One region of the Brevibacillus sp. HB1.3 genome, then DNA from elsewhere that is predicted to be linked to it. Evidence: riboswitches for the same ligand, from Rfam matches in the RefSeq annotation. Region 1 holds a riboswitch; each other region holds the start of a gene.

Region 1 (3,274 bases):
ACGAGCACGTACTGTGTGCCGGGATGCAAGCGCTGATAGATCGTTTGGGTAAATGCCCCTGTACCAGGTCCCAGCTCCAGGATCACATCGGTTGAAGCCCAATCGACGCTTTTCAACATTTGCTCACATAAAAAACGAGAGCTGGGGATTATACTACCGACGCGTCCAGGCTCAGCGATAAACCGCCGCAAAAAGACCAAGAAGTCCTGCAAGAATCGTACCTCCTAGGGGAAAAGCAGCCTGATGTACACAGGCTGCCGAATTGACACAATCTATTCTACACCTTGTCCCCCAGTTCCTGTTGAATTAGGATTGTACTGGTTTGGCTAGCGGTGTTTTTACTTCATTAATGGATGCTTTGATGCTGGCAAGTTCTGCATCGAGATCGTCCTTTTCCAGTTCAGACAAAGCGTTCTCCCAAGCGCGATTCGTTTGGCGCCATTGCCCGCTCATTTGCGCTTCTGCTTCCATGCGCATGACTTTCTCTTCCATGCGAGCGAAGCCACGGCCTGCGGACTGATTGCCGATACCGACAACTGCTTGATTGACTTGCTTTTGTGTACGAGCTACTTGTGCACGTGCCATCAGTGTGAACTTTTTCGCACGCATTTTATAGAACTCTTCCTTCAGCTCAGCCAGCTTCTCGCGCATTTGCGTAGCTGACTCGGATGCTGACAGGTAGAGGGTTTCATACTCCGCTGCACGGCCTTCGTACTGCTTCTTGTCAGCGAGTGCCCGACGAGCCAACTCGTCTTCTCCTTCAGTCAAGGCGAGCTTGACTTGGCGATCACGTTTTTCGATCAGAGCATTGGCTTCGTCCAATTGCTGACGGAATTTCTTTTCCAGTGCAACCTGACGGGCAACCGCTACTTCAACTTGTCCGATTTCTACTTCCATGTCACGCATATATTGATTCAGCATCACTACTGGATCTTCCATCGAATCCAATGCATCATTTACCGAAGCTACTGTCAGGTCACGCAAACGTTTAAAGATACTCATTATTTTTTCCTCCTCATCATATCACATCATATTGTTCATCCAAAAGACTCTTGCGACATTGGCGTTACTGTGGGCGTCTTCTTACATCTCTCTCCCAAGTGTCCAGCGTATCTTCCTTTAATACTTTTTGGGCCCATTCACGCTCCCAAGCAGGTGGCGCTTGTTTAGGTTCTTGGCTGGGACGCAGTAAGCGATATCCCAGATAAATCACCCCAATGGCCAGAAGCGCGTGAAACAGTAGGTCAAGCTTGCCAATCAACATCAGGAACCCGAATAGGAAGACCAGGATTCCCCAAAAACGTGAACCGGTTTGTCCCATGATCTTTTTGGCACCGTATATCATGATCACGCCGGGAATGATAAACCCGAGCAAGTCTCCGATATCGATACCCACCAGATCGAGAAGAACCAACCCACCGACTAGCAGCAGAACCAGCCCGAGTAGTACTTTGCCAGACCGTTCGCTCATTACTCGCTTACCTCCATTCGTTTTGCATGTGGTGCTTGTGGAACGTTATGCCCTTATTGTAGCCCTCGGTATAGGCTTCCCATAACGGGCGTGCGGTTGGTTTTTCCCTCCGTCCTTGGACGGAGACATTTTCCTGCCTTAATCGGACGAGCTCTCCCGCAACGCAGGAATAAGCCCACGTCGAAGGGCGGCTTGCACTGTCGAACGAAAACGTTACAGCATTTGACGGTATCTTTGTGACGAATCTGTGAATGAACAGATAAAAAGAAGGAAAAAAAGGACTGGCGTAGAATCTTCGTAAGAGTGCGTGTAAAAAAACATCGAAAAATAGCCGAATTCCGCTTAGCGGAAACGGGGGAACCACGTTTTTGGGGTGAATGGTTGCTACTCCTAGCAGCCTAGGGCGTCCTTTCGACCGAACCCTTCAGCTAACCTCGTAGGCTCACGAAGGGAGCAGTTTCTTTTGCGCAAGATGGTTTTATCTTTATTTATGGCTGGATTGCTTGCTATGGGGGCAGGCGCTGCACAGGCTGCTGAGGAGAATACTCTCAATGAAGTTGTCAGCGACTTGTACGGTACCCCTTACAAATCTTCCGGCTCGTCCAAAAAGGGCTTTGACTGCTCCGGTTTCACGCGCTACGTATTTGATGCGTTAGGTGTAGACCTGCCTCACAATTCTGCTTCCCAGTACGAATTAGGTACAGAGGTAGACAGAAAAGATTTGCAACCAGGCGATCTCGTATTCTTCAATACGAACGGTCACAGCATTTCTCACGTGGGTATCTACATCGGAGACGGCACATTCGTGCACTCGGAATCTGGTCGTGGAGTCGTCAACACCAAGTTGAACGATCCATACTACTGGAGCAAGCGTTATGTAGGCGCCAAGCGTCTCAGTGCTCCTGTTCTAGCGAAAGCAGAAACTCCGAATAAGGAAAAAGCGGTGCAAGCTGCATCGTTGCCGGAAAAACCAGCTAAAAAATAGTCATTCGGCAAAATAATAAAAGCCAGGGACACTACGTCTCTGGCTTTTTCTGACGAAATTTAGTACCTGGTCTAAAGAGGTACCCTCACATATTAGAACAACTTAATAACTTACGGGGTTTCTTCCCCTGATAGGGGCAAAGCATGTTATGATAGACAAGACCCATTCTTTGAGTGGTATTCCTTATTAATAGAAGTAACTGGGGGTTGTTCCGGTGAAAGATCACATTTTAATTGTCGATGACAATCTGGAGATTATTGAACTGCTAGAAGACATTTTGGAGAACGAGGGCTTCAGCGTTTCCTCTGCTGAAAGCGGAGAAGATGCACTCTCGTTGCTCAGCCAAGGTGAGCGTCCCAACCTGATCCTTTTGGATATTATGATGCCCAACATGAGTGGCTACGAGCTCTGCTCTCAAATTCGCCGTGAGTGGGATTTGCCTATACTGTTTCTCAGTGCAAAAGGAAAAGCGGTAGATAAGGTAGTCGGCTTTGAAATCGGTGCAGACGATTACATCACGAAGCCTTTTGATACAGAAGAGCTGCTCGCTCGCATTCGTGCCCACCTTCGTCGCTATGAGCGCATTCGTAGGCATACCGAAGAGCAGCCTGAGAAGGAAACGGCCTCTTCTCCAATTACGGTTTTGAAATTCAAGGACTTGGAAATTCATAAAGAAACGTATTCCGTATATGTATGTAACCAAAAGATCGAGCTCTCTACCAAGGAATTCCAACTACTCACCTTCCTCGCAGAAAATGCGGGCATCGTCTTTACAAGAGAGCAAATTTATGACCGTGTTTGGGGATATGGTTATGGCT
Region 2 (3,274 bases), on a different contig from region 1:
TTTATTGCCAAAAATATCGTCGAGAAGCATCGGGGAACGATTTCTGTCCAAAGTGATTTGATTCGAACATGCTTTGAGGTCAGGCTGCCGTATGGATGAAAGGATGGAAAAAATAAAAAATGGAGACGCTTCAATATTTGGTAGAATATTCTTGTAACGGGACAAATTAACTTCGGGGGAGTTATGAATAAAAACACATGGACATTGATAGGTGCGGTAGTTATTGCTGGAATATCATCGGCTACTTGGGCTGGGGCCATTAACCAAGGGGATAAGGAAGCACTACAGGCATATAAAAAGATGGAACAGGCACGTAACCAAGGGAATGAACCCTTAAGCAAATTGAGTAGTAATGTAACCCTTTCGGATTTTTCAATTCAGGGAGCTGTTTTACCAGAAGCGGATAAAATACGTAAATACAACGATACGAATATGCAAGGATTACTATCTTCAACGGATGAAAAACTTTCCTTCATTATGGAAGGGGATGAAGTAAAAGGTATAGTTTTAGCAACAGATACAAAGCCAATCATGGCTGGTGGTGAAAAAACTGGTCCTGAATTGTTTACCCTTTACGAGAACATGAAAAATACACTCGGGGAAGATGTAAACATTACGTACTTTAGTTATGCAGGTGGGTTTATCTTCGTTGCAACTGATAGGGAAGGTGAGGAAAGCTTGTGGCTCGATCGACGTGCTTCTACTTTTTTAGAACTTCCTTCGCACAAGCAACTCAAATCTGAAGAAGTTGTAGAAAAAATTCGAGAAGGTGCGGAATCGGTGGTTGAAGAAAAGACAAACGAACTAGAAATGGGAAGTAAATCTGAATAAAGCGTATAAAGCTAGCTGTTGGCTTTTCACGGAGATTGATAGATGTTCAAAGGCCACTCCAGACAAGGCTGGGAAAAAACAAGAAAGCCGGGTCCCCGCTAGAGGACTCGGCATTTATATCCAAATTTCATTATCCGATGAATTCTTGTGCCCAGTATCCATTCACAAAGCCTACACCGATTTTGGTGAAGGAAGGATTCATGATGTTTTGACGGTGTCCTTCACTGTTCATCCATTGGTTCATGACTTCTTCAGCGGTACGTTGACCCATGGCGATGTTCTCACCCGCGGTCATAGAAGATACACCGAATTGTTTCATCATGTCAAATGGAGAGCCATACGTAGGGCTTGTATGGTCAAAGTAGTTGTTGTTGGACATATCAGCCGCTTTTGCTTGTGCAACTTTATTCAGGGAAGCATCCAGTTCCACTGGCTTCAAACCTGCTTTTGCACGCTCTTGGTTTACCAAATCAGTTACTTGCTTCCCAACAGAGGAAGCATCCACTTGTTGGTTAGCTTGTTTTACTGGCTGTTGAGCTGGCTGCTGTTGATTCGCTGGTGCTGCGTAAGGTGCTTGCATTTGCGGTTGGACAGGTTGCATATATGGTTGATATCCGTATTGCGGACATGTGGTAGCTGCAGAAGCTGTGTTAGAAAAGCCGGAAAGAACAAATCCCAATCCCAATGTCGCGATTGCAACAGTACCAAGGCGTTTCATATTCACATCGTCTCCTTTTTTTGGCCTACGAGGTTAGTTGACGGATTCGGATTGAGGAAACAACCCTACGCACTTTGGCGATTCACCCCATGCAGATCTCTCATCTGCAAGTAAAAAAGATCCCCCGCACTTCCATTCGAGAGGAAGTTTCGGCTGTTTTGTTTGGCATGACCTAGAATAACAGAGATTCACCGGTGAAAGATACCCGTAAAATTTGGTAGGATTAATAAGAATATCAGCATCAGTCTCATACTTTATTTTCTCTGAACAATAGAAAATGGGCTAGGGAACCTCATTCCCTAACCCATTTTTTCATTCATTTCGTTTAAATCAAATTCTCCGGATTCAAGCCTTCCAGCTCTGGCAATACAAAGCGCCCATCTTTTCTGATCAGCACATCGTCAAACCAGATTTCTCCGCCACCGTATTCAGGGCGTTGGATTTGGACCAAGTCCCAGTGAACGGAGGAGCGGTTGCCATTGTCTGCTACTGTGTAAGCATTTCCTGGCGTGAAGTGGAAGCTGCCCGCGATTTTTTCGTCAAACAGGATGTCCAGCATCGGGTGGAGGATGTGCGGGTTGAAGCCGATCGCGAATTCTCCGATATAGCGTGCGCCCTCGTCCGTGTCGAGGATATCGTTCAATGCTTTAGTATTGGAGCTGGTCGCCTCCACGATTTTGCCTTCTTTGAAAGTGAATTGCACATCATTGAAGGTAATGCCGTTGTAGATCGATGCCGCGTTGTAGAAAATCGTTCCTTCCACGGAATCGCGTACAGGAGCGGTGTATACTTCGCCATCCGGGATATTGCGTTTGCCGTCACACTTGATGGCATTGATTCCTTTAATGGAGAAGCGCAGGTCCGTTTTTGGACCGACGATGCGTACACGATCAGTGCGCTCCATCAGCTCTTTCAACGGAGTCATGGCAGCGGACATTTTCGCGTAGTCCAGATTGCAGACGGAGAAGTAGAAGTCCTCAAAGCTCTCGAGACTCATTTTGGATAGCTGTGCCATCGACTTGTTTGGGTAGCGAAGTACAACCCAGCGTTTGTTCGGAACGCGCTCGTTTGTATGTACAGGTTGATACAGGACGCGAGCGTAAATGCCCATTTTGTCTTCTGGTACGTCGGCATACTCGTTGATGTTGTCGTAGGCGCGGATGGCGATGTAAGCGTCCATGTCCTTCATCCGGTCATACTCGTATTTTGCCATCAGAGCCATGTGTTCTTCGCTCGTGCCTTGATAGAGTGCACGCATGACTTCCTGGTCTTTCAGGGTGACCAGAGGCAGAGCCCCAACTGCAAATGATTCACGCACAAGTGCACGAACGAGTTCAGGTTGCAGGCCTGTATTTTCGATCAGAACTTTTTCGCCTTTTTGCAAATGGAGTGAGTAACGGACGAGACGGCTTGCCAGTTCATTAATACGTGGATCTGCCATGGTGGTAACCTCCGTAGTAAAATAATTTTGATTAATGATTAATTTGTATTATTACATAACTGAGCGAAGGCTCGCCAGTGTGTTTGATGCTTCGATTACAGGCAAGCCTCGTAGATCGCGGTTACATCGGATTCATTCAATTTTCGTGAGCTAGGCAGATACCCGATTCCGCGTCCGCCGATGCGAACTGCTTCTTCGGCCATTTGGGCCAGCGATTGTTTGGTCACACCGAAGTCAGACAGACGTTCTGTGATTCCCATGCGCTCATACCACCGGCGAACGGC
Region 3 (3,274 bases), on a different contig from region 1:
CAATGCACTGGTCCCCGCTTCTTTCCACTATGAAGTGCGCCTTACCGTAGCAGAAAACAACAGAAATGTCCTTCTCACCACTTATGGCCGTACTTCTATCGGCGGCGGTCAAGTTGTTGGTCTTACCGTTCTTGACAGTCAATTCCAAACTGTCGAAATCGAAACTTGTATTTAACTATCTTGTAGGAAGAAAATGAGGAATTATGGTGGGACGCCATAGTTCCTTTTTTCATCCATTCGCATGCAGGAAAAGGCGCTTGGGACGACCACGACAAAAAAAGAAACTGCCCTCGAAAGGACAGTTTCTTTGAAAAGGAGACTTACAGTTTTACTACGTTCTCAGCTTGTGGGCCACGGTTGCCTTGAACGATGTTGAATTGAACTTTTTGACCTTCGTCCAAAGTTTTGAAACCGTCACCTTGGATTGCGCTGAAGTGAACGAATACATCGTCTCCGCCTTCTACTTGAATGAAACCGAAACCTTTTTCTGCGTTAAACCATTTTACTGTTCCGTTCGTTTGCATCTAAAAAAACCTCCAAAAATTCAATTTGAATATGCTAGTCATATTTACCGAAGCAAATAAAGCTCACATATCATGAAGAAATACCAGATCATGTGCGATGATACGCCTTCATGATATGTGAATTTTACTTATTCAGTAAATATGCAAATGTCATAGGACGGAACTGCAAAATTAAAAACTAAACCTTTTGAAAACCTAAAACAATGAAAGCCCTTCCTCTCTTCCATCCTTGCGGCTCCGATGACCGCGCCAGTGTGAATCGGGGATTCAAAAATGTTATCCATCAGCATACAAACACCTCGATGAATGATTAGGTATCAATTTTTCAAGTAGCAACCTCATTCTACCATGGTTGTCCAATAAAAGCAACCGTTCACCCTTATTCTGGACGATGCGGAACTCTGATACAATAGGATTGGGAGGGATTACATTGCAAAATCATATTTTGACAACCATTCAATTATCCGAAATGCTTGAAAAGAAAGTGCCCGTACTTTTATTGGACGTACGCGACGCCGAGAAATTTGTTTCCGGCAGCCTCGTTCACGAAAGCGCATCGACGCAAAACGTCCCCTATCTTCTAATGAAAGAACAGGACAAGCCGCTTGATGAAGAAACCGAAAAACTCGCGCAAAATGTGCAGATCGTTACCTTATGTACAACAGGTAACAAAGCTCAAAAAGCTGCGGCTCTCCTTCGTGAGCATGGTTTCCATGCAAATGCATTGGAAGGCGGCTTAACCGCCTGGAAGGAACAATCAAACGAAACAAAATGAGCCTAATTTATCAACGATTCTAGCTATTTGCCATATATTACTCCTTTATTTCGATTGGGATTGTCTGATATCGTTGTTCATGCCAAACGAAATAAGCCGAGACTTCCTCTTTGAAAAGGAAGTGCGGGGGACTTTTTTGTGGATGAGCTATTCCACATTGGGGTGAATCGCCACACTGGCGTAGGGTTGTTTCCTCAATCCGAATCCGACAACTAACCTCGTAGGCAAAAAAAAGGAGAGATTTGTTTTATGAAACGTTTTGGTTCTGTTACAATCGCGATGACTCTTGGTCTGGGCTTGGCTTTGACAGGGTTTGCTTCTTCTGCTTCCGCAGCATCTAACTGCCCATTGAAGAACGGACAATTCCAATTCAATGTGGGTCAAAATATGGGACAATTCCAAAAAGCACCAAATGCTCAACAGTTTCTTAACTTTTTCCAAAAGCAAGGCTTTGTTCCTGGCCAGCCACAAGCAGTACAGCTAATGCAACCTGTTAAGCAAGGACAAGCTACACCTGTACAACAACCATGCCCGTATCAACCAGGATCTTTCCAACAAGCTCCCGTACAACAAGCTCCAGTACAACAAACACCAGCACAACCAGTACAAACAGCACCAGCACAACCTACCAATACTGTCACTGAGCCTGCCGCTCCAGTAAATCAAGCGGATCAAGCTAAGACGGGTGATTTTGCGAAACAAGTCGCTGATTTGGTAAACCAAGAACGTGCAAAAGCAGGTCTCAAGCCTGTTCAAATGGATGCAACACTGTCCAAAGTAGCTTTGGCAAAAGCACAAGATATGTCTGCTAACAACTATTTTGACCACAACAGCCCAACGTACGGTTCCCCATTTGACATGATGAAGCAGTATGGCATTCAATACTCGACTGCAGGTGAGAATATCGCCATGGGTCAACAGAGTCCACAAGAAGTCATGCAACAATGGATGAACAGTGAAGGCCACCGCCAAAACATTATGAACCCTGACTTCACGAAAATTGGTGTCGGCTTCACAAATGGCTACTGGGTACAAGAATTTATCGGGTAACACGCTTTGCACGAAACGAAAAGCCGGTTTCTCTTAATCGAGACCCGGCTTTTTCGTGTAGGCATTATTCCGGCTGTGTTTCAGAAGCCTGTTTTTTGGGGGTACAGCAGCTTTCCTGCTCATCTAGCAAAGCAACGTCCTTTTGATTCATTTCTTGCTTGGTTGGGTAAGCAGATACTTGCTGCAGCTCGGCATTGACATCAGACGATTGTTTCATCCGTATGGCCCCCTCGCCGTTTTTGGTGGTGCATCCCTAGTATGCACGCGGTTCTAAACGACTCATTCCTAAGGAACACTGGAAGCACATGCAAATGAACCTATCTGCTAATAATATGTTCAAGGTCTTTTAGGGCAGCCGCTGCTGCCGCGACAGGATCTGATTTTCCTCCAACGACCAATAAATCTCCCATGACATCTGTTTCTACCCTGATTGCTTTTGTCGTACCTAATACGGATGCAAACGGATGGGTAAAATCCACCGCACATAGCTCAACTGCTACTGTAAGCGTACCATTCGCTTCCTTTTGGATCGTTCCGATCAGCTTGGGAATCTTCGTATGCTTTTTCCACGTCTCGATTTGTAACGAGGTTATTTCGCGAATACTTGCGCGTGCGATATCGGTTAGATTTACTTGCCCGCCAAAAGCAGCGTTTGCCAGGATCGTGAGCTTCGAAGCTGTATCCCAACCATCGATATCGTAAGAGGGGTCCGGTTCGGCAATCCCCATCTTCTGAGCGAGCTCGACTGCTTCTGTACAGGTGAGCCCCTCTTCCATCATTTTTGTAAGCACGAAGTTCGTCGTTCCCGTAAAAATACCTTCAACTCGTTTTACTTCACAGCCTGCCAGGTTATACTGCAAAAGATCGATCGTCGGCAGAGCTGCTGCTGTTGCCCCACTAATTTTCAACGCGGTACCATGTTTTT

Evidence for each region. Region 1 has a riboswitch for cyclic di-AMP ahead of HPY31_RS22440 (C40 family peptidase). Riboswitches for the same ligand answer to the same signal wherever they lie in the genome.
Region 2: another riboswitch for cyclic di-AMP. It lies ahead of HPY31_RS18130 (CAP domain-containing protein); the one in region 1 lies ahead of HPY31_RS22440 (C40 family peptidase).
Region 3: another riboswitch for cyclic di-AMP. It lies ahead of HPY31_RS04390 (CAP domain-containing protein); the one in region 1 lies ahead of HPY31_RS22440 (C40 family peptidase).

The regions. Positions count from the first base shown of each region.
Region 1 is NZ_JABMIT010000011.1:51,315-54,588, forward strand. It holds gene HPY31_RS22425 (class I SAM-dependent methyltransferase) at 1-212, opposite strand, end outside; gene HPY31_RS22430 (PspA/IM30 family protein) at 307-1,002, opposite strand; gene HPY31_RS22435 (LiaF transmembrane domain-containing protein) at 1,067-1,471, opposite strand; cyclic di-AMP (ydaO/yuaA leader) riboswitch at 1,791-1,930, shown strand; gene HPY31_RS22440 (C40 family peptidase) at 1,935-2,456, shown strand; gene HPY31_RS22445 (response regulator transcription factor) at 2,671-3,274, shown strand, end outside.
Region 2 is NZ_JABMIT010000007.1:231,910-235,183, reverse strand. It holds gene HPY31_RS18140 (sensor histidine kinase) at 1-99, shown strand, start outside; gene HPY31_RS18135 (hypothetical protein) at 184-831, shown strand; gene HPY31_RS18130 (CAP domain-containing protein) at 962-1,549, opposite strand; cyclic di-AMP (ydaO/yuaA leader) riboswitch at 1,557-1,714, opposite strand; gene HPY31_RS18125 (aminopeptidase) at 1,875-2,990, opposite strand; gene HPY31_RS18120 (iron-containing alcohol dehydrogenase) at 3,086-3,274, opposite strand, start outside.
Region 3 is NZ_JABMIT010000001.1:930,449-933,722, forward strand. It holds gene HPY31_RS04375 (hypothetical protein) at 1-175, shown strand, start outside; gene HPY31_RS04380 (cold-shock protein) at 321-524, opposite strand; gene HPY31_RS04385 (rhodanese-like domain-containing protein) at 955-1,299, shown strand; cyclic di-AMP (ydaO/yuaA leader) riboswitch at 1,384-1,541, shown strand; gene HPY31_RS04390 (CAP domain-containing protein) at 1,549-2,349, shown strand; gene HPY31_RS04395 (hypothetical protein) at 2,414-2,566, opposite strand; gene HPY31_RS04400 (homoserine dehydrogenase) at 2,667-3,274, opposite strand, start outside.